Regions from separate parts of the Heliomicrobium gestii genome, predicted to be linked through region 1. Evidence: riboswitches for the same ligand, from Rfam matches in the RefSeq annotation. Region 1 holds a riboswitch; each other region holds the start of a gene.

Region 1 (10,291 bases):
GTAAGGACCAGTTCGGCGCCGTAGGCCTTGAGCAGGTTTCGGCGCTCAATGCTGAAGGTCTCCGGCATGGTCAGGATCACCCGGTAGCCGAGGGCGGCCGCCACGAAGGAGAGGGCGATGCCGGTGTTGCCGCTGGTCGGTTCGATGATCACGGAGTCTTTATGAAGCAACCCTTTTTCTTCGGCGTCTTTGATCATGGCGTAGCCGATGCGGTCTTTCACACTGCCGCCGGGATTGAAATACTCCAATTTGGCGACGACATCCCCTTCCAGCCCCTCAGCGACGCGGTTCAACCGCACCAAGGGGGTTTTGCCGATCAGTTCGGTGATGTTGTTGGCGATTTTGGCCATGGAAAGCATCCTCCTTATCGTTCTTAAACATTCTTATTTTCCTTCGTTCCCATTGCTTGCTTTCGTTTCTGTTCGACTTTTATTGCGATTATTGCGATGTGCGAAGTACAGAGAAAGATACCCTTACGCGTTCATCGGTTTTTCTCTATCAACCCATTCGTCGGTCTGCCCGGCCGGCATGAACTGCCTCGCTCTCGCGAACCGGGAAATTGAGATACAGTCCATACCACTCCCCCTTATCTAGACAAAAAGAGGCCAAGGGTTTCGATCACTCTTTTGATCGAAGCGCCTCGGCCTCCGGTCTATCCGGTCAGCGTCGGTTAATTCCGAGTTTTTCGATTTACATTTATGATATTAAAGCCTAGTTGGATATCTGTCAATCCGTTTTTTTCTATGTTCCGCAAGTATTTTTCCTTCGGACTTATGACGCCAATGCCTGTGTCAGATCGTTGAGCAGGTCGCTGATGTTTTCAATCCCAACAGACAGCCGCAACAGGCGGTCGGTGACGCCGCAGCGCCGGCGGATCTCTTCGGGGATGTCGCCATGAGTCTGACGGGAGGGAAAGGTAAGCAGCGATTCGACGCCACCGAGGCTTTCCGCAAAGGCGATCAGGCGAATTCGCGAAAGCACCTGCGGAATGTTGCCGGCGTCATGGAGGGAAAAGGAGATCATGGCGCCTGGACCGGCGGCCTGCTGAAAATGAATGTCCCGGCCGGGGTGGTTGTCAAGGCCGATAAAGTAGACCTGTTCAACGGCGGGGTGTTGTTCCAGCCAACAGGCGATGGCGCTGGCGTTTTCCTGGGCGCGGTCAAGGCGCAGGCCCAGCGTCTTCATCCCCCGCAGGAGCAGCCATGAATCGAAGGGGCCGAGGATGGCGCCGGCAGCGTTTTGATAGAATGCGAGCCGCTCGCCGAGGTCCTCGTCGGCAGCGACGACCAGACCGGCCACCACGTCGTTGTGACCGCCCAGGTACTTGGTGCCGCTGTGAACGACAATATGGGCGCCCAACTCGATGGGTCGCTGCAGGTAAGGGCTCATGAAGGTGTTGTCGACGATCAGCAGGAGGTCATGGCAATCACAGATCCGCCGGATGGCCTGCAGGTCTGTGATCTTCATCGTCGGATTGGTCGGCGTTTCGATCAGGATGGCCTTCGTACAGTCTCTGACTGCGGCGTTCACTTGCTCGAGATCGCTCGTGTCGACAAAGTCCGCCTCGACGCCCCAGGGACGAAATACCTGCTCCAGCAGCCGGTAGGTCCCGCCATAGAGGTCTTCACAGAGGATCAGATGGTCGCCAGGCCGGAAGAGGGACAGCACAGCCGTCAACGCAGCCAAGCCGGAAGCGAAAGCCAACCCGCGCCGTCCCCCCTCCAACCGGGCGATCTGTTCTTCCAGCACCTGCCGCGTCGGGTTGCCCGAGCGGCTGTAATCAAAGCCAGTGCTTTCTCCCAGGGCGGGATGCTGAAAGGTGGCCGTTTGGTAAATGGGAAAACTGACGGCGCCTGTGCCGGTGTCTTTGCCGTTGCCCCCTTGGGCCAATAACGTGTCGATGCGCATCTGCAAAACTCCTCCCATTTCATCATGATTTCCTCTGTGCCTTCTGTCTGTTTTGGTTTCTGACCGTCAAAACAAGAAACGGTCTCCTCTGAAAGAGAAGACCGTCAACAGCCACAGGGCAAGTCTTATCTTTCAGGGTTTCCCCTGCAGGAATTGGCACCATGCAGGTATGCCTGCTGGTTGCCGGGCTTCATCGGGCCAGTCCCTCCACCAACTCTTGATAAGAGCGTCTTGATTCAATTGTTCCCGGCGCGAACCGGATTGACTATACATTACTCGGAATGGACGGTGATCGTCAAGCGTTTTTTTCGCCAATTGAACAAATACTTTTTTTGCGAAAAACCTTCCTTTCCTTGACAGGATCCGCCACCCCTTCTATCATGGAGTCTAGCAAATATAAGATAATCCGACTAATATAGTAGGTTTTTGTGAGGAGCGTGGTTTTCCATGGAAAAAATCGCCCAGGACGTGTCCGCCTTGATCGGAAATACCCCGATGGTTCGACTGCGCCGGATCGTGGCTTCATCGCATGCTGGAGAGACCGCCCATGGCAACGCGAAAGCGGGACGGGCAAAATCCCCTGCCGGTAGCGATAGCGGCGATGCGGCAGAGATCGTCGCTAAGCTGGAAACCTTCAACCCCGGCGGCAGTGTAAAGGATCGCATCGGCCTCAGCATGATTCAGGACGCCGAAAAACGGGGCTTGCTGAAACCGGGAGCGGTCATTGTGGAACCGACAAGCGGCAACACCGGCGTCGCCCTGGCCATGGTCGCCGCCGTCCGCGGGTATCGATTGATCCTGACCATGCCGGAGACGATGAGCGTTGAACGGCGAAACCTGCTAAAAGCCTTCGGCGCTGAGCTGGTGTTGACGCCAGGCGCCGAGGGGATGCGCGGCGCCGTCGAAAGGGCGGAACAGATTGTCAAGAATACCCCCGGCGCGTTCATGCCCCAACAGTTCGCCAACCCGGCCAACCCGGCCACACACGAGGTTACGACCGCTGCGGAGATCTGGCAGGACACGAATGGACGGGTGGATATCTTCATCGCCGGCGTCGGCAGCGGCGGCACCATCACCGGTACGGCCAAAGGGCTGAAACAGCGGAACCCCAACCTCCATGTCATCGCCGTTGAACCGGCGACCTCGGCCGTCTTGTCGGGCGGCAAACCGGGACCCCATGGGATTCAAGGCATCGGCGCCGGTTTCATCCCTGATGTCTACGACAGCCGCCTGATCGACGAGGTCTTCCCTGTGTCCGATTCGGACGCCATTGCCACCAGCCGCCGTTTGGCCCGGGAGGAAGGATTGCTCGTGGGCATCTCCGCCGGCGCCGCCGCCTTCGCGGCGATCCAAGCGGCGAAGCGACCGGAGAACCGCGGCAAGCGCATCGTCGTGCTCCTGCCGGATACGGGAGAGCGCTATCTGAGCACGGCGCTGTTTTCGGAAGTTTAAGAAAGTAAAACAATCATTTTCCGTTGACTTTGGGGCCTGGCTCCCCTAATGTAAAGAAGAATGAATAGTTGGGGGAATTGCCATGGAAAACCTGTATCTTGTAGCAGTCATTCTCGGTATTGTGGAAGGTCTTACCGAATTCCTCCCCGTGTCATCGACGGGGCACATGATTCTTGTCGGCAGTCTCCTCGGTTTTGAGGGAGATAAGGCGGCCACCTTTGAGGTCTTTATCCAGCTGGGCGCGATCCTGGCTGTGCTTGTCCTCTACCGGGATCGTTTCCTGAACCTGATTCTGAACCTCTTCGCTGACGGAATCCGCTTTGACGACCGGGGATTCAACATCTGGCATGTGGCCATCGCGATGGCGCCAGCCTGTGTGCTCGGTTTCCTGCTGCACAAACCGATCAAGACCTACCTCTTTTCCGACAAGACGGTCGTCATCGGTCTCATTGCGGGCGGCATCCTGCTGTTGGCGGCCAACTGGATTGAGCCTCGTCGCCGGGTCGATGACCTGGACCGGATCAACTTTCGCCAGGCGCTGTTCGTCGGCCTGATGCAATGTCTCGCCCTCTGGCCCGGGTTTTCCCGCTCCGGCGCCACCATCGCCGGCGGTATGCTGTCAGGGATGACCTCTGCCGTCGCCGCCGAATTTTCCTTCATCGTCGCTGTGCCGATGATGGTGGCAGCGACCGGCTATGACATGCTGAAATCCTACCAAAACCTGAGCGTCGGCGATCTGCCGCTCTTCGCCATCGGCTTTGTCGTGTCCTTCGTCGTCGCCTGGGCAGCCATCGTTTGGTTTTTGAAACTGCTGAACCGGATCGGTCTGGCCCCTTTCGCCTATTACCGTTTTGTCGCGGCCCTGCTCTATTTTGTCGTGGTGATCCTCTAACAGGCGACCCTCTTCCTGATCGCCTTGATCCGTCTCTAGAGAAGGTACATAAAAGAAGAAAAAGGGCGGGTCGCTTGTTTGAGCGGCCGGCCCTTTTTTCTGTCCTATCACAATTTCTTTTAGCTGTAATCCTTAGAAATCTCCGGGATCGAGTCGATCTCTTGGAGCCCGCTGATGCCGTCAAACTCCTGAATCTCATCAACAGCCTCGGGGTCCCCCTGCGAATTTTGCAACCCGCTTTTTTCATCGACGGCGGCTGCCGGTTCCCCGGTCTTTCCGGCTGGCGATTTTGGACGCAGCGGCATGGCTCTCCAACCTCCTTTTCCTTGCGAGGTTAGTATCACCTTCCATGGCGTTCCTATCACCAGCCGGTTCGACTTTCCTCGGACTGCCGCCAATCTTCGTGTTCCTTGTAAGTGTTGATCACGTGGTTTTTGCGATCAACCGGTTCAATCGTTCGAGGACGGCGTCGGAGTTTTTCTCCAGTTCGGCGAGCATCCGCTGGGCCCCTTCACGATCCCCGGCGCCGAAGGCGTCGGCCGCTTTCAGGGCGAACTCATGGACGCGGGCATGAGGGCCGTCCAAGGCAACGAAGTCAGGATCATTCCGGAAGGGGTTGTCATCGGTAAAATACCATTTGCCCAAGCGGCAGTGGTGATGAGAGGTCACTTCCTCCGGGTTGACCTGTTCGTAGCCTTTGAGCATGTTCTGGATCCGGATCTTCCAGAGCAAATGGTCGGACTTTGCCTTTTCCAGGAGTTCTGCCGCGCCCAGAGCGCCGGCATCGGGCAACTTGAACTTCTGCACGGCGCCGGCCAGTTCGATGGCCATAGCGCTCGCCTCTTCTGTCGCTGCTGCGATCGTCTCCATGCCGGATGATGTCTCTTCCGTCGCCGCCGCCACCGATTCGGCCAGTTCCGCCGTCCCTTCAACGACGGTGGCGATGGAATCGATCAGGCCGATGATGCGATCGGAACTGGCCACTTCCTCATTGGTCAATGTGACGATGCCGTCGACCGCCTTTTCCGTCTCCTGAACAGCCTGAAGGATCCGATATAAGGCCTCGCCCGCTTCTTGAACCACCGCGGCGCCTCGTTCCGCCTCACTGTGGCTCTGCTGGGTAGCGGTCACCGCAGCAGCGGCGCTCTCCAGAACCTTGCCCACCAGTTCTGCCACCTCGCCGGCGCCCCGGTTGGATTCCTCGGCGAGTTTGCGCACCTCGTCGGCAACAACGGCAAAGCCGCGACCGGCATCACCGGCCCGGGCCGCCTCGATGGCCGCATTGAGGGCCAACAGATTTGTCTGGGCGGCAATGGCCGTGATCGTCTCCGTCATCCGGTTGATTTCGCGGGAGTAGCGATCCAATTCTGCCATCATCGCTTCGGCCTCGTTTGTCTTGTCTTTGATCGCCGTCATATGATCGATGCTTTTGGCGACCGTCTCACTTCCCCGCTCCGCCGCCGTCAGGGTCAGCCGGGAGTTGTCTGCGGCGATGGCTGCCTGGTTCTTGGCCAGTTGGATCAAGGAGGACAGTTCCAGCAGCACTTCGGACGCGTCCAAGGCCGCCTCCGTTCCTCTCTCGGCGTTCTCGGCGACCTCTTGGATATTGCGAGCCACATCCTGGACGGCGGTCATCACCTGCTGGGCCGATGACGCCATCTCTTCCGAACTGGCCGCCATCTCCTCAGCCGATTTGCGAACCATGCCGACGATCTCCGTCTGACGCCGGATCATCAGATTGAAACCGGCCACCGATTGACCGATCTCATCGGTCGAGTGAACAGCTCCATGAACCGTCAAGTCGCCAGCGCCGGCTCGGGCCATCAGGTCCTGCAGCTCCACGAGCGGGCGCGCCAAACGGCGAGCGAACCAGATGCCGATGATCCCTGCCAGCAACAGCACAACCAAAGAGGAGAGAAAGATCCGTCCGGCGATCGACTGCTTCACCGCTGTCAAGGCGGCCTTTTCCTTCGCCGTCCCCACCATGCCGATGATCGTTCCATCAGCGCCGATCAGCGGCGCATAGCCTGTGATGTAATCACCGTCAAGATCCTTGTTCTCCCCGATATAGGGCTTGCCTTCGTTAAAAATGCTCTTGACGATGGTATCTGCTGTGACTTGTCCGGCTGTGATCCGCTGTCCCCTTTTGTCGACAATGGACGTCGCGACGCGCTCCTGACCGAGGAAGAGGCTGAACTCTGCGCCAAACATCCCTTTCGCCTTGTCGACAATCTCGTTTCTGCTGACCACATAACCGGTCGACAGAACACCGATCAATTGTCCCTGATCGTAAATGGGTGCGCCGGCTCGAACGGACAGGCGAACCGTCTTGCCCTGTTCGATGCCGGTGAAGGTCTTTCCTTCGAGGGCGCGGGCCACGTTGATCTGGTTGGCGATGTTGTCATCCCCTTTGGGCGCCTTGTCCGGTTCATGGGTCCGGATGATCGCGTTCCCTTTGGCATCGGTAATGACAAGGTAGTCGAGGTTGCCTTTTTGCATCAGCGGCGCTGTCACCTGTAACAAGGCCGCAAAATCGCGGTTTTTTGTGCCCGCAATAATTCCAGGGTGGGTGGCGAGATTGTTGGCGTGGGCTAACGCCTCGGTCTTATAATTCTCAAGCAGGCTTTCAAATCCAGACAGATTTTTCTCGGTCTGGCGGGCAAAATCCCCTTCAAAGGCTTGGCTCGTCGTCATTAACGATGAAAGAGCGACAACCGTCGTGGTGATCAGGAGAACGCCCACGATGACGAGAATCAACTTCGTTTGGATACTTCGAAACAACGGCATCTTGTTCCTCCTCCTCAATCTGTCGAGCACTATTGCTTCTCTGTCACAAAGCATCATCATCGATAAGAAAAACCCTATCTGAATCAGTTACTATCTTACCGCCCTTTCCCAGGAGTGGCAACGCATATGTCGTCAAAGGCAAAAATAAACCCCTGGGACGCGCCGTAAAAAGCGAACCAGGGGTGATTTGCAGCTATATTGAATTTTTTTGTCATTATATTGCAGAATGAAAAAGGGATATGCCGCAGGAAACCGTCCCATGGGTCACGACGGGTTCACCGGGAGCCCCAGATCGAGAAGCATCTGGATATCCTCAGCCACCGTCCGCCCGCTCGTCGTCAGGTAGCTGCCGACGAGCGCGGCGTCGGCGCCGGCCATGAAGCAGAGCGATTGCAGGTTGCGCAACGCCCCCTCGCGGCCACCGGCCATGCGGGCACGAGCGGACGGCAGCATCAGGCGATAGATGGCGATCGATTTGAGGATTTCCAGCGGGGCGATGACGGGCTGTTCTTCCAGCGGCGTCCCGGCGATGGGATTGAGGATGTTGACCGGCGCTGACTGGACGCCCAATCCCCGCAGTTCCAGGGCCATGTCGATGCGGTCTTCCATCGTCTCTCCCAGGGAGAAGATGCCCCCCGAACAGACGGCCATCCCGGCGGCTTGGGCGGCCAGAATGGTGGCGATCCGCTCATCGTAGCTGTGGGTGGTGCAGATCTGCGGAAAAAACCGCCGTGATGTCTCCAGGTTGTGATGGTACATGGTGACGCCCGTTGCGGCCAACCGGCGCAGTTGTTCCTCCTGTAAGATGCCCAGGGAGGCGCAGAGGCCGAGCTTCGTTTCCCGGCGGAGCCGCTCGTAGATGGCCAGCACCGGCTCCAGCTCAGCGTCATCCATCCCCCGTCCACTGGTGACCAGGGAAAAACGATGGGCGCCTTCCGCCTCCATCGCTTTGGCCCGGGCAACAATCGCGTCAGGTTCCATCAGGTCATAGGTCTCCACGCAGGACGGATGGTGGGCCGACTGGGCGCAAAAGCGGCAATCCTCCGAACAGGCGCCCGATTTGGCGTTGACGATGGAACAGAGGTCCACATGACCGGCGCCGAACCGATCCCGTACTCGGCGCGCCAGATCCATCAGCCCATAGATCTCGTTGCCTTCGATTGCGGCGAGTTTCAGGGCGGTGTCCCGATCCAGGGCCTCGCCGGCGAAGAGGATGGCTTCTGCCTGATTGATGATCCCTTGCATATTTGATCGTCCTTTCTATCGAAACTTGTTGTTTTGGCGCTTTCATTGCTTGCTTTTTTTCACAGGCGCTTCGTTGAATCAACGGTCACGCAAAAACTTGGAATCGGGCGCTCCGTGAACATGGGGCGCCCGATTGTAAACCGATTATGTTCTTGCTTGTCGACAAAATGATTATACGTCTCTCCCTTTTCCCTGTCTATCCTTTCTCATCTGAATCGGTTCCTTCAAAAGTCCTGTCTTTTCTGCAAGGGGCCTCTTTTCCCCTACTTGCGCCATGTAATTTTTCTTGTTACCCTTGATCTAAATACCGCGTACACGGGACGCTGTGATTTCTCGCGTTGTTTCTTTGAAAAAAGGGGGGAGTGTCCTTGTTGATTCACCCCGACATCCTGCTTTTTTTGACTCAGCGGATGACCATCGTCATCACCATTTCCTTCTTGCTCTCCCGTCAACCGGCCGTCCGCCGTTTTTTTGCCAACGGGACGACGACCCGCGAGGATGTGTACCGGTTGATCGTCATCTTCGGCGGTCTCTCCATCATCGGCACCTATGCCGCCATCCCCATCGACGGCGCGTTGGCCAACTCACGGGTCATCGGACCGGTGCTGGCGGGTCTGCTCGGCGGGCCGCTGGCCGGTTTCGGCGCCGGTTTGATCGGCGGTGTTCACCGCTTCGCCATGGGCGGCTTTACCGCCTTGGCCTGCGCCATCTCGACCATCGCGGAAGGCCTGTTGGCCGGCCTGATTCGTCGCTACCACCCCGAGGCCTTAAACGGCATGGGCGCGCTGATCACCGGTTTGATGGCGGAAACATTGCAGATGCTGATCATCCTGGCTGTGGCGCGGCCTTTTGAGGACGCCGTCCTGCTGGTGAGTCACATCGCCCTTCCGATGATCACCGTCAATGCCGTCGGCATCGCCGTCTCGGTGATGCTCATCCAGGATATCCGCGCCCAGGAGGAACAAGCGGGCGCGCTGGAAGCCCAAAAATCGCTGCGCATCGCCAACATCACACTGCCCTTGCTTCGCCGGGGCCTCAACGAGTCGTCGGCCCAGGCGGTCGCCCAGGTTGTCAAAGAGATGACCGACCTCGATGCGGTTGCCTTGACCGACCGGGAAAAGATCCTGGCCCATGTGGGTCTCGGCGCCGACCATCACCTGGCTGGGCAACCGTTCCTGACGCGGGCCACTGAGGAGGCGCTCCAGACAGGCGGTCCAGTCATCGCTTCCTCGCAGGACGAGATCCAGTGCGCTCACCTGGACTGTCCCCTCCATGCGGCCGTGATCGTCCCCCTGGTGAGCAAGGACATGCCCCTGGGGACGCTCAAACTCTACCGGACCAAAGAGGTTGGCATTGTCGATGAGGAACTGGCCAAAGGTTTGGCCCACCTGTTTTCGACCCAACTGGAAATCGCCGAGTTGGAGCAGCAGGCTCGCCTGGCGGCGACAGCGGAGATTCGCGCGCTCCAGGCCCAGATCAACCCGCACTTTCTCTTTAACGCCCTCAACACAGTGGCCTCTTACGTGCGCACTCATCCGGAAACGGCGCGCAACCTCTTGATTCAACTGGGCGATTTTTTCCGCAAAAACCTCCGCGAGCCCTCGCAATTCGTTTCCTTGCGGGAAGAACTGGCTCATATTGAATCCTATCTCGCCCTCGAACAAGCCCGCTTTGAAGACCGCTTGCAGGTCATCCATGACATCGACCCGGGCGCATTGTCCTGCCCCATTCCCCCGTTGCTGTTGCAACCGCTGGTGGAAAACGCCCTTCGCCATGGCCTCCTCCCGCTGCGCGATGGCGGTTCGGTCACCATCCGAGCCCGCCGCCAGGCCGACGACCACATCGATATCTCTGTAGAAGATGACGGTGTGGGCATGACACCGGAAAAGGTGGCTCAACTGTTGGTTCGCAACGGAGCAACCGCTGGCGCCGCATCGGGCGGCATCGGTTTGCGCAACGTCCACGAGCGCTTGTGCAGCATCTACGGCCCCGACTACGGACTGCGCA
Region 2 (10,291 bases), on a different contig from region 1:
GGCTACCTCAAGCATGACCCGGCGCCCATGTCCGGCCAGGATCTGCTGAAGGTGCTCTGGTCTCGAAACTTCTCCTTCGATCGCGCCGCCTTCGCCGAACGGGTGGAGGAACTGATGGCAGAACTGGATGAGCGGATCGCCCAGGGCGTTGGCGCCGCCGCCAAGGGGGCCAAGCGCATCATCGTCACCGGCGTCCCCACCGGCGTGGGCACCGAGAAGGTCATTCGCATCATCGAAGAGTCGGGCGCCGCTGTCGTCTTCCTGGAGAACTGCGCCGGCATGAAGCAGTTCCTTGTCACCGTCGACGAGACGAAGCCGCCGCTGGAAGCCATCGGCGAGAAGTATTTGGCCACCCCCTGTTCCTGCATGAGTCCCAATCGGGATCGCCTGGAACTGCTCGTCCGTCTCATCGACGAGTACAAGGCCGACGGCATTGTAGACATCACCTGGCAGGGCTGCCATACCTACAACGTGGAAGCCCGCCTGCTCCGCGACTACATTCGGGAACAGCGGGAGATGCCGGTGCTGCACATTGAGACCGATTACTCCGAGGGCGACAGCCAGCAGATCCGCACACGGGTGCAGGCCTACCTGGAGATGCTCGGCGGGGTGTAAGATCATCTCCAAACCATAGAAACATCAAACCGCAATTCCTTTCTGAAGCCGCTTCGACAGGAATTGCGGTTTTTCTTTGTTAAACGGAATTTTAAAGAGGAGTATCGGCAGGGGTTGCTCGGATATGTCGATACGTCCACAATGGAAGAACGGTAAAAAGGGAAAACGTTGCCGTTTGTCGTACTTATTATATCATTCACATATATAGTGTGAGTCTATTGCCACGGGTGAGTGGGGCTGTTCATGTTGGCTGATGGTGGACTTCGTCGTCATCGGAGAAGTGTGGATGGGCAAAAGATTGAGGAAAGGGCGGGCTGCGATGAAAAGCATCAAGTCGTTGTTGGTGGGATTCACCTTGTTGCTGACCGTGGTTATTTTTGCGGTGCAAACGGTCGTTGGCTTTCTGTTCACCAAAACGAATGTAGACGAATCGACGCTTTCGCGATTGCGGCTACAGGCGGAGATGGAGGCGGCGCGGTTGGAGTCTCAGCTTTTGGTCACCGGCGCCATAAGTCAGACAATCGCCAACGACGTGGGTGTCATCGGTCCGCAACATAGCGAAGAATTGTTGACAATGACCCGTGCCCACCTGACCAGCCTGCCGCTGAGCGTGGGCGCCGGTTTCTGGCTCGAACCGGGCGTTTACCCCGAGAAGGGCAAGTATTTTGGTCCGTACATCTATAAGGATGGCGCCGAGTTCAAACAAACCTGGGAGTACAGCACCCCCGAGTATGATTATTTTCAGTATGACTGGTATAAGAATGGCATCAACAGCCCCGGTGGAGCCGTCTGGAGCGAGCCCTATGTCGATATTGTCACCAAGATCCCCATGCTCACCGTCAGTCACCCTATCCATAGGGGCGCCAGGAAGATCGGTGTTTCCACCGTAGACATCGGCTTGAAGGAACTGCACGAGGCAGTAGGTAAAATCCGGATCGGTCAAGCAGGCCGCGCCTTTGTGGTGACTCGGCAGGGTTTTTATCTCGCTCATCCCGATGAACAGAAGAATCTCAATGAAAAAATCGTCGATGAAAGGGATACAGAGCTCCAACAATTCGGAAAACAGGTGGTGGAAGCGAAGGAAGCCGGACTGGCCCATGTCACCATGAACGGTATGGCCCAGTATGCCGTCTATGCGCCGATTGGCGAAACGGGGATGAAGCTGGTCGCTGCCATTCCGGTGGCGGAGGTGGCGGCGCCGGCGCAGCGGTTGCTTTGGACGAGCTTGTCGATTTTTCTGTTGGCGGTGGCCTTGTTTGCGCTCCTGATGAATCGGCTCATCGAGCGCCGCGTGGCCCGGCCCCTGCGGCTTCTCCGTGATCAGGCGGAGCAGGTGGCCCAGGGCGATTTGTCAATGACGAAAAGTGAGGCGCTATCAGACGACGAATTCGGTCAGTTGGCCCATGCATTTGCGACAATGACGGCCAATTTACGCAGCATTGTCAGTCAGGTGCTAACAGAGTCGAAAGAACTCGACGAATCGGCCCAACACCTGACCGAATCAGCAAACCTGGTGGATAGAGCGGCCACCCAACTGGCGGAAGCGGTCGGTGAACTGGCCGATGGCGCAGGGAAGCAAGCGACAGAGATCACCCGTTTTCGTGATCATGTGAAAACCAGCGAAGGCCATGTCTCAGAGGGGACGGCAGCATCACGTCTTTTGGTGCAGGATGCTCACGAGTCGACGGTAGCGGCGACGCAGTGTTATGACCGGATCCAAGAGGCGTCCCAACACCTCCAGCGGATCAGCCAATCTGTCGATGCCAGCACGTCGGCTATTCGACGGCTTCACGGGCTTTCCGAAGAGATCGGCCAGAATATCACATCGATTACGGGGATTGCCGAACAGACCAACCTGCTGGCCCTGAATGCGGCCATCGAGGCGGCGAGGGCAGGTGAGCACGGGCGAGGGTTTCATATCGTCGCTGATGAGGTGCGAAAGCTCGCCGAGGAATCGGCCAAGGCGGCCTCCCAAATCACGAGTCTCGTTTCCCAGGTGCAGCAAGAGATGGCTGGAATGGTGGGGATGATGAACGCCAATGTGACCGCCATCGGGGAACAGGTGGGATTGATCCGTTACGGGGCGGAAGCATTGGAGCAGGTCATGGGTTCGACGCGGCGCACAGAGAACAGCGTTCGCCAGATGCAGGACGCCACTGAGATGATCTCGCGCTCCGTCGATGCGATGAATACCTCGATTGGCGTGATCGAGGGGATTGCGAGCGAATTTTCAACCCTCTCCCAACAACTGGCCGGTTCCACAGAGGAGCAAGCGGCTGCGGCAGAGGAGATGGCGGAACGCTGTGATCGTCTCGGACAGTCGTCACAATCGCTGCAAGAAAAAGCGAAACAGTTTCGAGTCGACGTCTAACCGATTCGATCGGTGGCCTGATCGAATCCCCATGGACTGGGGGGGAACACGATAAAAAACCGTTGACAGGCACACATTGTGCTTGTTATACTCAAGGCGTAACAACGAAATAATGACTTCTTATCAAGAGATGGCTGAGGGACTGGCCCGATGACGCCCGGCAACCGGTTGAATAACACGGTGCCAATTCCTGCGGGATGGGAGACATTCCGGGAGATAAGAAGGGGGAATAGGCCTGTGCGAAAACCTCTTCTTATCGAAGAGGTTTTTTTATGTTTCATCTGACTTGCCCATCACGAAGACGAGGAGACAGCCATGATTGAAATCAGCGACCTGAAAAAAGTTTTCCCCACCGCTGGCGGCCCCTTCACGGCTCTCGACGGGATCAACCTCACCATCCCTGAGGGAAAGATCTACGGCATCATCGGTCCGAGCGGGGCCGGGAAAAGCACCCTGATCCGCACGATCAACATGCTGGAACGGCCGAGTGAGGGCCGCGTCGTCATCGACGGCGAGGACATCACCCATTTTGATGAAGCCCGCCTGCGGGCGCTCCGCCAACAAATCGGCATGATCTTTCAGCACTTCAACCTCCTCACCTCCCGCACCGTCGGGGAGAACATCGCCTTTCCTCTGGAGATTGCCGGCATGCCGAGAGAGCAGATCCAGGCGCGGGTGAAGGAACTGCTGCCCCTGGTCGGACTGGAAGACAAGGAAGACACTTATGTGGCCCACCTGAGCGGCGGCCAGAAACAGCGCGTCGGCATCGCCCGGGCGCTGGCCAACCAACCGAAGATCCTGCTCTGTGACGAGGCGACCTCGGCCCTCGACCCCCAGACGACTCAGTCCATCCTGCGTCTCATCGCCGATATCAACGGCCGCTTCAACCTCACCGTCGTCCTGATCACCCATGAGATGCAGGTCATTCAAGAGATCTGCGACGAGGTGGCCTTCATTGAGGGCGGCAGGATCATCGAGGCCGGTCCGGTGCGCGAGGTCTTCACCAACCCCCGTTCGCCCGTCGTCAAGGAATTTGTCCGGGGCGCCCTGGAAGGGGACAAGCTGCGCCATCTTCTCGATGCCGGCGCTTTTCACCGCAGCAGCGGCGGCCGCCTCATCCGGATCACCTTTGTCGGCGGCGCAACAGAAGAACCCCTCATCGCCTCGGTCATCCGCCGCTTTGGCGTCGACGCGAACATCCTCTTCGGGAACATTGACACGGTTCGCGAGACGCCCTTCGGCACGCTGTTGCTGGAGTTGACGGGCGAGGCGGTCAAGGTGGAAGAAGCGCTGGCCTATATCTGCTCCCGCGATGTGAAGGTGGAGGTGATCGACCGTGACTGAGACGTACCTGCAGGCGACCTGGGAGACCTTCTACATGGTCATCGCCGCGACAGGCCTTTCCACCCTCCTGGGCATCCCCTTGGGCATCCTTCTGGTCGTGACGGAAAGGTCGGGCGTGCTGCCCAATCGCTGGGTCAACACGGTCCTGGCCATCACCGTCAACATCTTCCGGTCTATTCCTTTCATCATCCTGCTGGTGGCCATCCTGCCCCTGACCAAACTGCTCGTGGGCAGCCGCATCGGCACCCAGGCCGCCATCGTCCCTCTCACCGTCGCCGCTGTCCCCTTTGTGGCCCGTGTCATCGAAGCCTCTCTCAAGGAGATCGACAAGGGCATCATCGAGGCGGCTCGCGCCATGGGAGCGACGCCGAGACAGATCATTCAAAAAGTGCTGCTGCCAGAAGCGTTGCCTGGCCTACTGCTCGGGGTCATCATCACCTTTGTCACCCTGATCGGTTACTCGGCGATGGCCGGGGCAGTGGGAGGAGGTGGTTTGGGCGATCTGGCGATCCGAGAAGGCTACATGCGCAACAACAGTGATGTGACCTGGGTGACCGTCGTGGTCCTCGTCGCCATGGTGCAGGTCTTTCAGAGCCTTGGCGACTGGCTCACCGCGCGGATCCGCAAACGTCGCGGGCTGGTGTAGCGCTTGATATAAATCGTGGGCTTAGCGAAAACAACAAAAACTACAAAAACAACAACGAAAAACGCGAAGGAGTCGACAGAACATGTTCAATCAATTGCTTCAGAAAAAAATCACCCCTCTCCTGGGCGGCCTCCTGGTGCTTTCCGTAGCCGCCCTCGGCGCAGTCGGGTGCAGCGCCAAGGATACGACCGCTGGCAACGGTGGACAGCAGGCGGCCCAAACGACCCAGACGAAAACGATCCGCTTCGGCGTCTCCCCGGTGCCCCATGCCGAGATCGCCAAGATCGCCAAGGACCTCCTGGCCAAGGATGGCATCGAACTGAAGATCGTCGAGTTCAACGACTATGTGCAGCCCAACCTGGCCCTCGCCGACGGCGAACTGGACGCCAACTTTTTTCAGCATAAGCCCTACCTGGATACCTTCGCCGCCGAACATAAGCTCGACCTGAAGTCGGTCGCTGGCGTCGACGTGGCGCCCATGGGCGTTTACTCCCAGAAGGTGAAGTCCCTTGCCGACCTGAAAGAAAAGGCCAAAGTGGCCATTCCCAACGATCCGACCAATGGCGGTCGCGCCCTGTTGCTCCTCCAGTCGGCCGGCCTGATCAAACTCGATCCCAACGCTGGCGTGAAGGCGACGACGAAAGACATCAAAGAGAATCCCAAAGGCCTGAAAATCACCGAATTGGAAGCGGCCATGCTGCCCAAGGTTCTCGATGACGCCGATATCGCCGTCATCAACACCAACTTTGCCCTTGGCGCCGGTCTCAATCCCTTGAAAGACGCCCTTACGATGGAAGGCAAGGACTCCCCCTACGTGAACATCGTCGTCGTCAAAAACGGCAACGAGAACAACGAAGCCATCCAGAAGCTGGTCAAGGCGCTCACCAGCGCCGAGGTGAAGAAATTCATCGATGAGAAGTACAAAGGAGCCGTCGTCCCGGCCTTTTAAGGGAGACGTTCCCGCTGCTGCGGATTTTCGAATGAGCGCCTTCTCTTTCAAGGAAAGGCCGCACGCTCCACTGGCTGCGATCTGCGATTCATCTCCTCTGTGATTCGGGCTGTCTTTTCGCGCGAAGCCCTTTCCTGGACATACTAGGCTCGTTGCCGTGAAACAGAACGTCGATTGAAGCAGGAGGAGGGAGTGCCCAATGACCCCGGAAAAATCCGTTCCCGACTCAACCCAGACGGTGCGCCATGTGGCCGCCCAGGATCCGGAGAATATCACCGCCGTAGCGGCGACGGAGTTCTCAGACCGCTCCGAAAAGGCCATCATCCGCAACGTTAAAGCGCGGAAGGGCCGGATCTAAGAAACGCAAAAACCTGAGGTTCACTTCATTGAAAACATGAGTGGCCTCAGGTTTTTTTGCATTGTCCTGCTAAGATCCGTGCCAATTGAGTAGGATGGGCTCGCCCATAGAGTCGTCATCCTACAAAGGGCGTCTTATCACTTTACGGTTTCAGGTTGCCTTTGGTGCTACTTGGTTCTAACGAAAGAAATGCGAAATCTATCGCAAATCGACCTGAAAAAATTTAAATTAATCCCAGAATATATGTTTAAATCAAGTTTATTACATTGTAAAATAAACAAAGAAAATCAAATAGAGAAACGGCGCATACCCACCAATGGAGCTTTGATGGGTTAATCTCTATTTTCAGCTGCCATTAGCAAATCCTGTCATGTAAAAGCAGCATACAACCCCTTACACGTATCGAACCAGGGGCTGCGCGGTGATCTCCACATAGCTTTATTATACAGGGTATTTTCGTTAGTTTCCGACAGTTTCCTTTGCGAGTGAAAACGGATTCAGGATACATTCAAGGGTGAAAGCAAACGACGGTTCACCCGCTTGATACGATTTAGCGAGGGGTGTATGCATGACTAAATTTAAAAAAGTGATATCTGTTTATTGTCTTATGGTCGTATTGTGCTTTGTAAGTGGATGCGCTTCTGAACAGATAATGCCTGCAAAAACAGTGACTAAGGGCGGTCTCGCTATTTCTGTTAGTCAAGAGCAATCGTTTGATACGGTGAATCTAATCCAGAAATCACAGGGGGGTAAGTTTTTAACTTATATACAGCTTTCTAATAGAGGAGAATCCAATCTATCTTTAAATGTAATCGCTGTGTTAGATGGGAAGCAAATCAGTTTTGACCTTGATAATCAGTCAAAGAAATATTACCACCAGGTAGATTTACCTCCCAATGAGACAATAAAGCTGCCGCTGAAAATAAATGAACAGGCACTAACACATGACCTCCATTGGTTGCAGTTGATAGCGATCACTTGTCCAGAGAATGATCGTTTTTATAGCTCCCTCCATATGGGCAATCGTATTTGGATTAAAGATAAAGATGAGGAACCGGATAATTTTAAGCTGCCAGAAAACATAGTAAATAATTATGCGTTACAAGGCGATGACATAAAGACAGTTGAGAATCCAAAGGACTTCGGAGGGTTTACCTTTCACCCTGACGGAAAGAATTTAGAGGAAATCAAAAAGGACAGGAAAAAAGAACAATTTTTCTACACCACTGTGTATGATTTTGAAGCAGAAGGAGATCAGATATCAGGACGTTTGTATTATTTACAACCAAGCGATTTGCATTACAAAAAATACTTGATAATTATGACGATTGATAACCAGCCAGCCTCCTTCTATAAAAAGAAAAATGGTTTGTTATTATCCCCTCAAGGCCGGTCGATCATAGAAATACCTTTTGATATCGATATAACAGGTTTGCAAAAGGGCAGTCATGTGATGAACTTCTTTGCTATTGCAGAACCAGACTTGGCAATTACCGATCGTGATTCAGATGCGATTCAAAGAGGACATGTACTACCGCCTGACGATGTTGAGTTTAGCGGGAATATTTTAGTCAAATGCCCGTGAGCGTAAAACCAGCGCAATAGGTTCTCCCACCTGCTGCTGATTCGATTTTCGTTTTCGGACAACCCCTGTGTTTGATCCACCCCTCCCCGCATAAGGTAGAAGTAACCATCCAGCAACTACGCTACTGAAACGGTCGAGGGGCATACGGCGCGGCATACAGGAAAGAATTGGCCATGCCTTCGGATAAGAACAGGGGGGAGCGATTTGGAGTTTCTCAATAAACTAGAAAACTACCGCCAGCGCGAGAGGGATCTAGCCTGGGAAGGGACTTTCCGGGAATATCTCCATTTGGTGAAAGAACGACCCTTCATCACCCAACTGGCCCACTCCCGGATCTACAACATGATCGTCTCGGAGGGAGTGGAAGAGGTCAACGGCGTCAAGCGCTATAAGTTTTTTTCGCATGAGATGTTTGGATTGGACAAAACACTGGAGACGCTTGTCGAGGAGTATTTTCATTCCTCTGCCCGCCGCACCGAGGTTCGCAAACGGATCCTCCTGCTGATGGGGCCTGTTTCAGGCGGCAAATCGACCATCGTCATGATGCTCAAACGGGGCCTCGAACGATTCAGCCGCACCGAACTGGGCGCCCTTTATGCCATCAAAGGATGCCCCATGCATGAAGAGCCCCTCCACCTGATTCCCAAAGAACTGCGGGAGGATTTTCAGCAGGAATACAACGTCTACATCGAAGGCAGCCTCTGCCCGCACTGCCGCATGCGCCTGGAGACGGAATGGAACGGCCGCATCGAGGATGTGCCGGTCGAGCGGATCTTCTTTTCCGAAGAAAACCGCGTCGGCGTCGGCACCTTCAGCCCCTCTGATCCCAAGAGCCAGGACATTGCCGATCTGACCGGCTCCATCGACTTCTCCACCATCTCCGAGTATGGCTCCGAATCGGATCCCCGGGCCTACCGCTTTGACGGGGAACTGAACAAGGCCAACCGGGGAATGATGGAATTCCAAGAAATGCTTAAAGCGGATGAAAAATTCCTTTGGAACCTGCTGTCCCTCTCGCAGGAGGGCAACTTCAAGGCCGGTCGCTTTGCCCTCATTTCGGCCGACGAACTCATCTGCGCCCACACGAACGAGAGCGAGTACAAGGGCTTCGTCTCCAACAAAAAGAATGAGGCCCTCATCTCGCGGATGATCGTCGTCCGGGTGCCCTACAACCTGAAGGTCACCGACGAAGTCCGCATCTATGAAAAGCTGATCTCCCAGTCTGACCTGCGTCACATCCACATCGCCCCCCACGCCTTGCGGGCGGCGGCGACCTTCTCGATCCTGTCCCGGCTGAAGGAATCGAAAAAACAGGGCATGGATCTGGTCAAGAAGATGCGCTTGTACGACGGGGAGGATGTGGAAGGGTTTAAACAAAAAGACCTCGTCGAACTGCAGAACGAGGCCATCGACGAGGGCATGAGCGGCGCCGACCCGCGCTATGTGATCAACCGCCTTTCGTCGGCACTGATCCGCAAAGACACGGTCTGCATCAACGCCCTCGATGTGTTGCGGGCCATCAAAGACGGCCTTGACCAGCACCCCTCCATCTCCAAGGAGGAGCGGGAGCGGTTGCTCAACTATATCGCTATCGCGCGCAAAGAATTTGACGATATTGCGAAAAAAGAGGTTCAAAAGGCCTTCGTCTACGCCTATGAAGAGTCGGCCCGCACCCTGCTCAACAACTACCTCGACAACGTGGAAGCCTTCTGCAATGGCACAAAACTGAAAGATCCCATCACCGACGAAGAGATGGATCCCGATGAAAAGTTGATGCGCTCCATCGAAGAGCAGATCGGCATCAGCGAAAACGCCAAAAAAGCTTTCCGCGAAGAGATCCTCATCCGCCTCTCCACCTACGCCCGCAAGGGCAAGAGCTTCGATTACACCTCCCATGATCGGCTCAAGGAGGCCATCGAGAAAAAACTCTTCGCCGATCTGAAGGATGTCGTCAAGATCACCACCTCCAGCCGCACGCCGAACGCCGAGCAGTTGAAGCGGATGAACGAAGTGACGGCCCGCCTGATCGAGCATCATGGGTACTGCCACGTCTGCGCCAACGAACTGCTGCGCTACACCGGCTCCCTCCTCAACCGCTAGGAGGTGGTCGGAATGTCCGGCGATTTCTCTATCAGCCGAGAGGACTGGTCGCTCCACCGCAAGGGTTTTATCGATCAGAGCCGCCACCAGGAAAAGGTGCGCGAGGCGATCAAGAAAAACCTCCCCCAGATCATCAGCGAGGAAGCGCTGATCTTAAACGACGGTCAAAAAACGGTGAAGGTGCCCATCCGCTCCCTGGAGGAGTACCGCATCCGCTACGACCACAACAAGCAAAAGCATGTCGGCCAGGGAAACGGCCAGAGCAAGGTGGGCGATGTCCTCGGCCGGGAACTGCAGCCGGCGCCGGGGCAGGGCAACGGCGG
Region 3 (10,291 bases), on a different contig from region 1:
ATGGGGCCCACTTCGCGGACCGTCTTGACGATATCGGGCATATGGGGGCAGGCGACGGCCGGTTCGAGAGCCGACAGGTCGATGGTCAGCGTTTCTTCATAGACAGCATCGGCGTCAGGGCCGAGTTTGACCCAGGCGTCTTCACGGCCTTGCGCTTTCAAGAAGGCTTTCGTCACTTCATCAGAAGGGAAGACGGAGGTGGTGGCGCCCAGTTCAGCGCCCATGTTGGTGATGGTGGCCCGCTCGGGAACAGAGAGGCTGGCGACACCGGGGCCGCAGTATTCCACGATCTTGCCGACGCCGCCCTTGACGGAGAGCAGGCGCAGGACTTCCAGGATGACGTCCTTGGCCGAGACCCAGGGGGAGAGCTTGCCCACCAGGTTGATGCCGACCACTTTCGGGCAGGTCAGGTAGAAGGGGCCGCCGCCCATGGCGACCGCCACATCGAGGCCGCCGGCGCCGATGGCGATCATGCCGATGCCGCCGCCCGTCGGGGTGTGCGAGTCAGAGCCGAGCAGGGTCTTGCCGGGGACGCCGAAGCGCTCCAGGTGGACCTGGTGGCAGATGCCGTTGCCGGGGCGGGAGAAGCGGATGCCGTGCTTGGCCGCCACCGTCTGCAGGAAGCGGTGGTCGTCGGCGTTTTCGAAGCCGCTTTGCAAGGTGTTATGGTCGACGTACGAGACGGAGAGTTCGGTCTTGACGCGAGGAACACCCATGGCTTCAAACTGCAGGTACGCCATGGTGCCCGTGGCGTCCTGAGTCAGGGTCTGGTCGATGCGAATGGCGATCTCTTTGCCGGGGATCAGTTCCCCTTCGATCAAATGGGCGGTGAGGATTTTCTGCACAAGGTTTTTGCCCACGGATTTCCCTCCTCTAAAGTGCTCAGTCACTGCTTCTCTGGGTTGGTGAGCGACGCGAGAAAAATATCTGATGACGACGCTGTTGTCGCAGTGTCCGTTACAGTAGGAAAGTATAGCATTGGAAAGCCTTTGTGGACAAGGCGCTTCGGTCGTGTATCCACTATACATGAAGACCGTTGGCCCCTTGTGTTTTTGGAGAAAAAGAAGGATTTTTTAAAATATTGTCAAATAAAACATGGTAATTCCAAGAGGAGGTATGTAGGAGGTATGTCGATGCGCAATAAGAAAATCACTCGTGTTATTTCGTGGCTTTCCATGGTGCTTTTCCTCTTTTCCATCGCTCCCCAGTGGGCGTTCGCGTCCACGAAGAGCGCTGACAGCAAGAAAAAACTGACGGTTTCGTCCAGTGATCCGGCGGACAGCGCCGTCGTCACCGATCTTTCCAAACCCATCGTGATTCGCTTTAACAAAGAGATCCGGGCGGGCAAAAACTACGACAAGATAACCATCAAGCGCAAAGATAAAGCGGTCACGATCAAACAAAAAACCATCAAGGCAGATACCCTGACCCTAACGCCCAAAGAATCTTACACCCGGGGGGCCGAGTATACCGTACAGATTCCGAGTAAGTCGGTCATCGGCGTGAACGGTCAGGAACTGCAAAAAGCCGAAGAGTTCACCTTTAAGACATCGAAGAGCACAGACACGAAAAGCCTCTCGGTCCTCAAAACCGATCCGGCCGATGAAAAGACCAATGTGTCAAGAAACGCTTCGGTTACGGTCACCTTTAGCAAACCCGTCGTCAAAGGCGACACCTTTGCCAAGATTTCGATGACAAACCGTTCGGGTAAATCGATCTCTTTCGACGCGAAGGTCAGTGGTTCCAAGGTCATCCTTACGCCGAAAAGCCGGTTGGCGGCCAATACAACATACACCGTTGCGCTGCCTGCCAAATCAGTGAAGGATGAAGAGGGCAACGAATTAAAAAAGACATACGATTTTATCTTTGTAACGGAAAAGACCAGAAAATAGCTCTCAAGGACATTCAGCGATCTTTCCTTGAACGTATCGCCGTTCAGCAGGGAGGTCGCTTTTTTATCGGCTTCTTTTCCTTCTAACTTTCGATAAAAGCGTCGCACCGTGGAGACCATTGTAGGAGGTCGAGCGAGATTTTTGAAGTTTGAACCAAAGCGCCGGACTTACGATTTTGGTTCAAACCATCGTGACCGGAGAATATAACAACAAGGAACGAGCCTCCCGTCAGCGGTAGGAAGGATTTTTCTCAAAACGGGGAGAACTGTTACCAAGTCCCATAGGGCTACTTTTTGCCAATTTACCAAAGCAGATGGAGTGTCGACAACATTGTTTCACATCGTACTGGTAGAACCGGAGATCCCCCCGAACACGGGCAATGTGGCCCGCCTTTGCGCCGGCACGGGCTGCGAACTGCACCTGATCCGACCGCTCGGATTTTCCATCGATGACAAGCAACTCAAACGGGCCGGGTTGGATTACTGGCACCTGGTCAAGGTCCATGTCCACGACAGTTGGGCGGCCTTTATCGAAACACACCGGCAGGCGAACCTCTTCTTTTTGAGCACGAAAGGGAAGAAGGCCTACCATGAGTTTCACTTCCGGCCCGGTGATTTTCTCGTTTTCGGCAAGGAGACGAAGGGCTTGCCTGAGGCGATCCTGAACGAATGGCCCGAGCGGGTAACGCGCATCCCGCTGGCAGCCGATGCCCGCTCGTTGAACCTGTCCAATGCCGTCGCGGTCGTCGTCTTCGAGGGATTGCGGCAGAACGGCTTTGCCGGGCTTCTGTAACCCTCCGCGCCATCTGAGCATGGCCGGGGGAATGGCGGGCCGGTGACGGCGCAGGCGGAAGCGGCCCAGCGGTTCGGGGATACGGGAATGAAGAAAGGGGTATGTGGATGCAAGGCCAGATCAAGCGCATCGGCGTGCTGACCGGCGGCGGTGATTGTCCGGGGCTGAACGCCGTCATCCGCGCCGTAGTTAAAACGGCCATTCGGCGCTACGACCTGGAGGTTGTCGGCATTATCGACGGTTTTCATGGTCTCGTCAACGACGTGATGGAGCCGCTCACGGAGTCGAGCGTCTCCGGCATCCTGCACCGGGGCGGCACCATCCTGGGCACGACCAACCGGGACAACCCGTTTCGTTACGCCGTCGAAAAGGACGGCCAGTTGACCTTTGAGGACCGCTCGGAACAATGCATCGCCAACATGAAAAAGCGGGACATCGACGCCCTTGTCATCATTGGCGGTGATGGCAGCCTGTCCATCGCCCTTGAATTTTACAAAAAAGGCATTCCTGTCGTCGGTGTGCCCAAGACGATCGACAACGACCTCTCGGCCACCGATGTCACCTTCGGCTTCGACTCGGCCGTCACCACGGCCACCGAGGCCCTCGACAAGCTCCACACCACGGCCGAGTCCCACCACCGGATCATGATCCTCGAGGTCATGGGCCGCTATGCCGGCTGGATCGCCCTTTACTCGGGCTTGGCCGGCGGGGCGGATGTGATCCTGATCCCCGAGATTCCCTTTGACCTGGGCAAGGTCTGTGAACATATCCGCGCCCGGGCCGACCGGGGCCGCAAGTTTTCCATCGTCGTCATCGCCGAAGGGGCCAAGGAGATCGGCGGCGAGATGGTCGTGCAGAAGCTGGTCGCCCAGAGCCATGATCCGGTCCGGCTCGGCGGCGTCGGCCATGTGATGGCCCAGAAGCTTGAGATGTGCACCGGCATGGAGACGCGCGTCACCATCCTCGGCCACGTCCAACGGGGCGGTTCGCCGACGGCGCAGGACCGCATCCTGAGCACCCGCTACGGTTCTGCCGCCGTTGACGCGATCATGAGCGGCCAATTCGGCAAGATGGTGGCACTGCGGACGCCGAAAATCCTGCCGGTGCCCCTCGAAGAGGCGGTCGGAACGGCCAAGCAGGTCAAACCGGACGGACAGATCGTCCAGGCGGCTGAGTCGGTGGGGATCTCCTTCGGAGTGTGATCCGCCCTTGACCTGCCCCTGAGGCTCTTAAAAAGGCCAGCACATCGATGTCGCCCGGACAGTCTTTACCGGACAGTCTCTCGTGAAAAAAAGCGACGCAAAAACAGCGCAAGCCGGGCTTCTGCCCGGCTCTTTGCCTTGCCCCCATAGTTCGGCGGGCCCTCGGTAACACTGTAGAACAAATTGCACATGGCGATGGAGGTTTTTGTCCATGCATTCTCCCGCATCGATCCCTGCCGCTTCATTTGCCATTATCGGCGGTTCCAGCACCAATTCGCTCCGCTTCCCGGAAGCGTTGCAGGCGCCGGGGCTCACGGTTCTGGAGAAATATCCGGGCTGGGAGACGCCCTTTGGCCCCAGCCCCGCCTTCGTCTACTTTGAATTAAAAGGGAAGCGCGCCCTGACCTGCATGATGCACGGCTGGCGTCCCGGCGTCAAGCGGGCCGACGCCTCGCGGCAGATCTTCTGGGTCTTTCAACAGGCCGGCGTGAAACAGATCCTCTCCGAGGGCGGTGTCGGCGCGATCAACGAACTGCTGCGGCCGCGCGACCTGGTCATCCCCCACGATTACATCGACTTTTCCATGCGCAAGGATGTCGATCTGGGCACGCCCACCCTCTGCGTGATGCGACAACCCTTCTGTCCGGTCCTCCGTCGCGCCTTTATTGAGGCGGCGGAGACGCTCCCCGGAAAAGGGCGTGTCTTTGACCGCTCCAACTATGTCGTCACCGACGGCCGTCATTTCGAAAGCCCGGCAGAGGTGCGCTTTTTCCGCATCGCCGGCGGCGATGTCATCGGCCAGAGTGTGGCGCCGGAGGTCTACCTGGCTCGGGAGATTGGCGCCTGTTACGCTCGCCTGGAACTGGTGGTCAACTACGCCGAAGGGGTGATCACCGACTGGTCTCACCAGGAGTTGAAGGACATCTTTTTTGAAGAAGCGGAACCGGCGGCGCGGCGATTGCTTATGGCGCTCGACGCGTTGCCGGAGAAACAGGGGGAGGGCCATCTCGGCTGCGAATGCGCCACCCTGCGCAAGACGACATTGCTTCGCGAGCGGAATACCTAATTCACCGCCCGCCAGAAGCGAAGCCCCATCCCGTCGGGTGTCTTTTGTTTTTCGACGGCCAGCAGGGCGTCGCCGTTACGGAACTTATAATCCATGACACCGTAATAGACGGTGGCGTCGCCGCCCGGTTCCACATAGGGCGCTTGGCGGGTGTGACGGTGGCGTTCAAGCACCGTTAGACCGCTTGCCTCGTCGGCATGGACGACAGCCTGGTGGACGATGGTGGAAGAGAAGCAGATGCCGCCGCCCATCTCGGTCACGTACTGATTGCCTACCAGGACTTTGCCGAGGCCGAAACCGTTTTTGGCCTCGCGGGGTCCCACGGCCTGGTTGAAGGAAAAGACCTCATGGGGTTTCAGCACCAGCCCATCGATGCGATCAAGGGCGACCGAGGCGTTTTGTCCGCCGGCTACGCTCACATTGGCCATGGAGAGCAGCACATCAGAAGCGAGTCGCCACGAGGGGACGGCGATTTCGGCGTCAGCTGCCGTCGTTAAGGCCTCGGTGATCCGATCCAGTCCGCCGTCGCGGAGCCGGATGTGACTGGGGAGCGAATCGGCGAAGAGAACAGCGGCCGTGCGGGCCTGAACCGGATCTTTCGACGGGAGGTAGGTCCATGCGCCGGCGTCGACGCCGGCGATTTCTTTTCCGGGGATGAAGGCAAAGGTCTCCTCGCCGATATGCAGGGTGATCGTTCCTCCCTGGGGAACCGGCGCGACGGGCGGGGCGACGGTCGGCGACACAGGGGGTAGAGTGGACGGATCGGGCGGAACGTTTGGTACGTTTGGAAGAACGTTTGGAAGAACGTTTGGAACGTTTGGAACGTTCGGAAGGCTCGGAACGTTCGGAGATGTCGAAGTGACCGGAGCGACCGAAGCCGGTACGGGCGGTGTCAAAGGAGTCGCTGTCGTTGGATCCGGCGTTGGCGTTGGTGCAGTCGTTAGAGTCATCGGCGTCGTCGGCGTTGGAGCCATCAGCGCTGCTGTGGTGGAAGGGTTCTTCAGGGCGTCTGTGGCGGCTGTGACGGGCAATGTTGGCAGGGGCGCCGGCGATGATGTTCCCGCGCCAACGCTGGTCGTCGCCGCTGGCGTAGAAGAAGCGCTGAGCGCAGGGGGCTGTGTCGAGGCGCTTGACGCCGCCGCTGCCGTTTCACTGCCGGAAAAAGCATAAATAAGGGCCAGGGTTAACAAGCAGGACCGAAGGGAACCTTTCAGAGAACCACCTCCCTATCATTGGACCAACGGAAGAGCACAAGAGCATTTCAAAAAAATGGAAAAATTAACCTACTGTACCTTTTTATTCTCCAGGTATTCAAAATAGAAGTGAGAAACAAAAAAAGAGCCGGGACTGCATCCCGACTCAAAAAAATCACCTGTCTGCTTCGTTTCCCGACACGGGGGACGCAGACAGGTGACGCTATTCGACTCTCGGTTATTGTTTCTCCGGTTGGAAGGTGACCTTCTCTCCGTCACAGGTCGCCACAACCGTTCCGTTTTTGTCGGCTCGGAAAACCTGCACGTTGGCTTTGGCGAGTTTGTCGAGGGTTTTCTTGTGGGGGTGCCCGTAATCGTTGCCCTCACCGACAGGGATAAAGGCGTATTTGGGCGATACCGCTTTGAGGAAGGGGGGAGATGTGGAGCTGGTGCTGCCGTGGTGACCGACTTTCAACACATCGGCTCTCAGGTCGTACCCGCGGGCCACCATCTCGCCTTCCGATACAGACTCGGCGTCACCGGTCAGCAGGAAGGAGACCTTGCCATAGGTGACCTTGAGGACGGCGCTGTAATCGTTCAAATCTTCGTAGTTCGTTCCGTTCGGCGCGACGAAGAGGCCGTCGAAATCGGGAACGTCCAGTTTTAGGCCGCCTTTTGCTTCCACACGCTTGGCGCCGCTCTCCTTGACGGCGTTTAGGAAATACTCAAAGGTTTTCGTCGTCGTCGTCGCCTTGGGCATGTACACCTGGCCGACAGGAAAGCTCTTGAGGACCTTATCCAGCCCGCCGATGTGATCCTCATGGGGGTGAGTGGCCACGATGGCCGCCACTTCTTTCACCCCTTGTTGCTTCAGGTAATTGACGACCTTCCATCCATCGTCCACATTGCCGCCGTCGATGAGAACGAAACGACCGCCGGGGGACTGCAGCAGGATGGAGTCGGCCTGTCCCACGTCGATGAAATGAACTTTGAGCTGGCCCTGGGCAGCCGGTTGGGCCGCAGTGGATTGTTTTGTCGTGGCGGTAGACGAACCGCCTGAATTGGCTCCATTGGTGCTCGGTGACGGTTTTGAGCAGCCGGACAGGGTCAGAGCGAGGGCCAGCAAGAACAGAAAGAGCGGTTTCAGCCATCGATTGCGCAACAGAAGGCCTCCTTTTATTTGGGTACATGAATGATTCCACGGTGATCGGCCATTCCCTTCAAGCGATTTGGGCGAGATAAAAAAGAAGCCGGCCGGGCAAGCCGGCCAGCGGGGGGAGGGGCGTGCGTCATTCCGCCGCCAGGTCGGAAGGTTTGAAGCCTCTTGCCGGCGGCGCCGTGACGGCAAAGACCTGGGCGATATAGGTCAGGGCGTCGCCGCCGCCGCTGATGCCTCGAATCGCCGCTTCCACGCTCGTATCGCCGATGTTCACGAGGGAAGTCACGTCAACGGTCAGCGTGTCCCAGAGGCCGTCTTGGGCAAAGCCAGGCAGGGAGGTTCCGTCGGCGCCGTTGAAGGCGTCCTGCGGTTTAAGCGACGAACCCGGTCCGGCGACGATGGTTCCGTTGAACAGCGCCTTGTCGTCGGCAAAACGCGCCTGACCATCGGCGACGACGTAGGTTGTCTGGGCCTGCACGGGAGGACCGTAGACCTCGAAGTTTTGCAGCGTCGTGGACACCGTATCGGCGACAAAAGTCTGGGCGCCGTCATTGATGACGACGGTCGTGCGCGGGAATGTAGGGTTTTGGAAGATCACGACGAGCGACGCGCCCTCCATAAGCGGGAACGCCGTCGACGCGTCTTGCGGCGGTGTGGCGTCGCCTAAGCCGGAGGGGAAGTCGGTGAGGACATTCGCGCCCGCTACGGCGATTCCGGTCACATCGGCCCGGAAGGCGTCAATGAAACCGCTTCCGTCCGGCCAAAGGGGATCGCCGGAGGTGTAGCGCACGTCGGCAGTGATGGCAGTTCCGTTGAGGGTGCCCGTATCGGGTACAGGCGGGTCGCCGGTCCCGCGGATCACGGCCCAGTAGAGGAAGGCTTTTAGAATCGTCGAGCCTGCCGGCAGGGTGATGTTGATCGTGCCAAAACCACGGTTGCGCATGCCGACGCCGGCGGCCACATAGTTCCCGCGCAGCGTATGGTTGTAAAACTCGGTCAGCGGCACTTGGGGACCGAGAACAGCCTGAATTTGTATGGGCGACTTTTCGCCTGCAACCTCTCGTCCGCCGTAATACAATGCAAATTCCCCCTTTTTTTCAAACAGGGTGTGTATCCATAATTAGCCTATTTACGCTCCGGCTCATTTGTTACCATCGCCGCGCCGACGGAACCAAGGAAGGCCCCTTTTTGTCCGATGTTTCCGTAAATTTTCTGTTGCTTTTTATTTTTTCAATTGACGGAAAAGGTCGTCACAGGTACAATAACTCCAAGCGCTTGCCCTATTCGGGCGAGCGGACAATTGAAGACACTCATCCAGAGAGGTGGAGGGAAAGGGCCCGATGAAACCCGGCAACCCGTCGCGACAGTGGGAACTGATGCGACATGGTGCCAATTCCTTCAGGACGGAGACCGTCCTGGCAGATGAGGCGGATAGAAGTATACCCCCTGCGTCTGCGCAGGGGGTTTTTGTATCCTTTCTCGCTTGAAGGTCATTCCTATGCAATCAATAGAGAAGAAGGGAGCACAGTCATGACAGAGAAAAAATGGCGCTTTGACACGATCGCCCTCCACGAAGGACATGTGCCTGATCAGGACACCCTTTCGCGGGCCGTTCCCATCTACCAGACCACATCCTATGTGTTTCGTGACGTGGAGCATGCGGCGAACCTCTTTGCCTTGAAAGAGCCCGGTCATATTTATACCCGCATCGACAACCCCACGACCGACGTGCTGGAAAAACGGCTCGCCGCCCTGGACGGCGGTGTCGGCGCGCTGGCCCTTTCGTCCGGTCAGTCGGCCATCACCCTGTCGATCCTGAACATATGCTCCACCGGCGACGAGGTTGTCGCTTCCACCAGCCTCTATGGCGGCACCTACAACCTGTTCACCCATACGTTGCCGCGGCTTGGCGTCAAGATCCGCTTCGTCGACCCCTCCGATCCGGAAAACTTCCGGGCTGCCATCAACGAAAAGACGAAGGCCCTCTATGGCGAGATCATCGGCAACCCCAAGTGTGACGTTCTGGACATCGAGGCCGTCGCCAACATCGCCCATGAGGCCGGCATCCCTCTCATCGTCGACAACACCTTCGGCACGCCGGCCCTCTGCCGGCCCATCGATTTTGGCGCCGATGTCGTCGTCTACTCGGCCACCAAGTTCATCGGCGGCCACGGCACCTCCATCGGCGGCGTTATCGTCGATTCGGGCAAGTTTGATTGGGCCCAGAACGACAAGTTCCCCGCCTTTACCCAGCCCGATCCGAGCTACCATGGCATCGTTTACGCCAAGGATGTGGGTGCGCCGGCTTATATCGTCAAAGCGCGGGTGCAGTTGTTGCGCGACTTGGGCAACTGCATCAGCCCCTTCAACTCCTTCCTCTTGCTCCACGGCGTGGAGACCCTCTCCCTGCGGATGGAGCGCCATGTGAGCAACACCCGCCGCATCGTCGACTTTTTGGCCAACCACCCCCTGGTCAGTTGGGTCTCCTACCCCGAGCGCTGCGACCACGGTTCCTGCGCGCTCGCGAAAAAGTACCTGCCCAAGGGAGCCGGCGCCATCTTCACCTTCGGGATCAAAGGCGGCGTGGAAGCGGGACGGCGTTTCATCGACAGCCTGAAAATCTTCTCCCACCTGGCCAATGTGGGTGACGCCAAGTCCCTGGTGATCCACCCGGCGTCGACGACCCACAGCCAACTCTCCGAGGAGGCCTTGCGCGCCGCCGGCGTCAGCCCCGATCTGGTGCGCCTCTCCATCGGCCTGGAAGATCCGGATGATTTGATTGAAGACCTCGATCAGGCGCTGCGGGCCGCCGAAGGCCGGGCATAAAAAGGCGGGATCCGAATGAGCACTGGGGCCGTTGTCAACCGGGGTTTGGCGGACAGCCGCGAAGGGCTCGTCCAACCCCAAACGTTTACCTTCGCCGAGGGGTCCGATGCCTTTGTGCTGGAATCGGGCAGCCGGCTCGGCCCCATCACGGTGGCCTATGA

Evidence for each region. A riboswitch is a leader RNA that binds a small molecule or an ion and turns the genes downstream of it on or off. The one in region 1 is predicted to bind S-adenosylmethionine.
Region 2: another riboswitch for S-adenosylmethionine. It lies ahead of GTO89_RS10125 (methionine ABC transporter ATP-binding protein); the one in region 1 lies ahead of GTO89_RS05985 (trans-sulfuration enzyme family protein).
Region 3: another riboswitch for S-adenosylmethionine. It lies ahead of GTO89_RS11200 (homocysteine synthase); the one in region 1 lies ahead of GTO89_RS05985 (trans-sulfuration enzyme family protein).

Annotation. Positions count from the first base shown of each region.
Region 1 covers NZ_WXEX01000004.1:143,155-153,445, forward strand. Annotated here, with positions in the region: gene cysK (cysteine synthase A) at 1-350, opposite strand, end outside; gene GTO89_RS05985 (trans-sulfuration enzyme family protein) at 772-1,908, opposite strand; SAM riboswitch class I at 2,031-2,135, opposite strand; gene cysK (cysteine synthase A) at 2,356-3,360, shown strand; gene GTO89_RS05995 (undecaprenyl-diphosphate phosphatase) at 3,443-4,252, shown strand; gene GTO89_RS06000 (hypothetical protein) at 4,372-4,557, opposite strand; gene GTO89_RS06005 (methyl-accepting chemotaxis protein) at 4,676-7,039, opposite strand; gene bioB (biotin synthase BioB) at 7,304-8,284, opposite strand; gene GTO89_RS06015 (sensor histidine kinase) at 8,647-10,291, shown strand, end outside.
Region 2 covers NZ_WXEX01000007.1:181,440-191,730, reverse strand. Annotated here, with positions in the region: gene GTO89_RS10135 (double-cubane-cluster-containing anaerobic reductase) at 1-615, shown strand, start outside; gene GTO89_RS10130 (methyl-accepting chemotaxis protein) at 935-2,986, shown strand; SAM riboswitch class I at 3,104-3,209, shown strand; gene GTO89_RS10125 (methionine ABC transporter ATP-binding protein) at 3,302-4,330, shown strand; gene GTO89_RS10120 (methionine ABC transporter permease) at 4,323-4,976, shown strand; gene GTO89_RS10115 (MetQ/NlpA family ABC transporter substrate-binding protein) at 5,059-5,925, shown strand; gene GTO89_RS10110 (hypothetical protein) at 6,125-6,283, shown strand; gene GTO89_RS10105 (hypothetical protein) at 6,852-7,868, shown strand; gene GTO89_RS10100 (PrkA family serine protein kinase) at 8,073-9,968, shown strand; gene yhbH (sporulation protein YhbH) at 9,981-10,291, shown strand, end outside.
Region 3 covers NZ_WXEX01000009.1:8,342-18,632, forward strand. Annotated here, with positions in the region: gene GTO89_RS11155 (aconitate hydratase) at 1-860, opposite strand, end outside; gene GTO89_RS11160 (Ig-like domain-containing protein) at 1,134-1,892, shown strand; gene trmL (tRNA (uridine(34)/cytosine(34)/5-carboxymethylaminomethyluridine(34)-2'-O)-methyltransferase TrmL) at 2,223-2,684, shown strand; gene GTO89_RS11170 (6-phosphofructokinase) at 2,786-3,886, shown strand; gene GTO89_RS11175 (MTAP family purine nucleoside phosphorylase) at 4,098-4,952, shown strand; gene GTO89_RS17845 (VanW family protein) at 4,949-5,695, opposite strand; gene GTO89_RS11185 (hypothetical protein) at 5,811-6,122, shown strand; gene GTO89_RS11190 (ComEC/Rec2 family competence protein) at 6,384-7,307, opposite strand; gene GTO89_RS11195 (DUF3344 domain-containing protein) at 7,435-8,382, opposite strand; SAM riboswitch class I at 8,612-8,733, shown strand; gene GTO89_RS11200 (homocysteine synthase) at 8,835-10,130, shown strand; gene metX (homoserine O-acetyltransferase MetX) at 10,146-10,291, shown strand, end outside.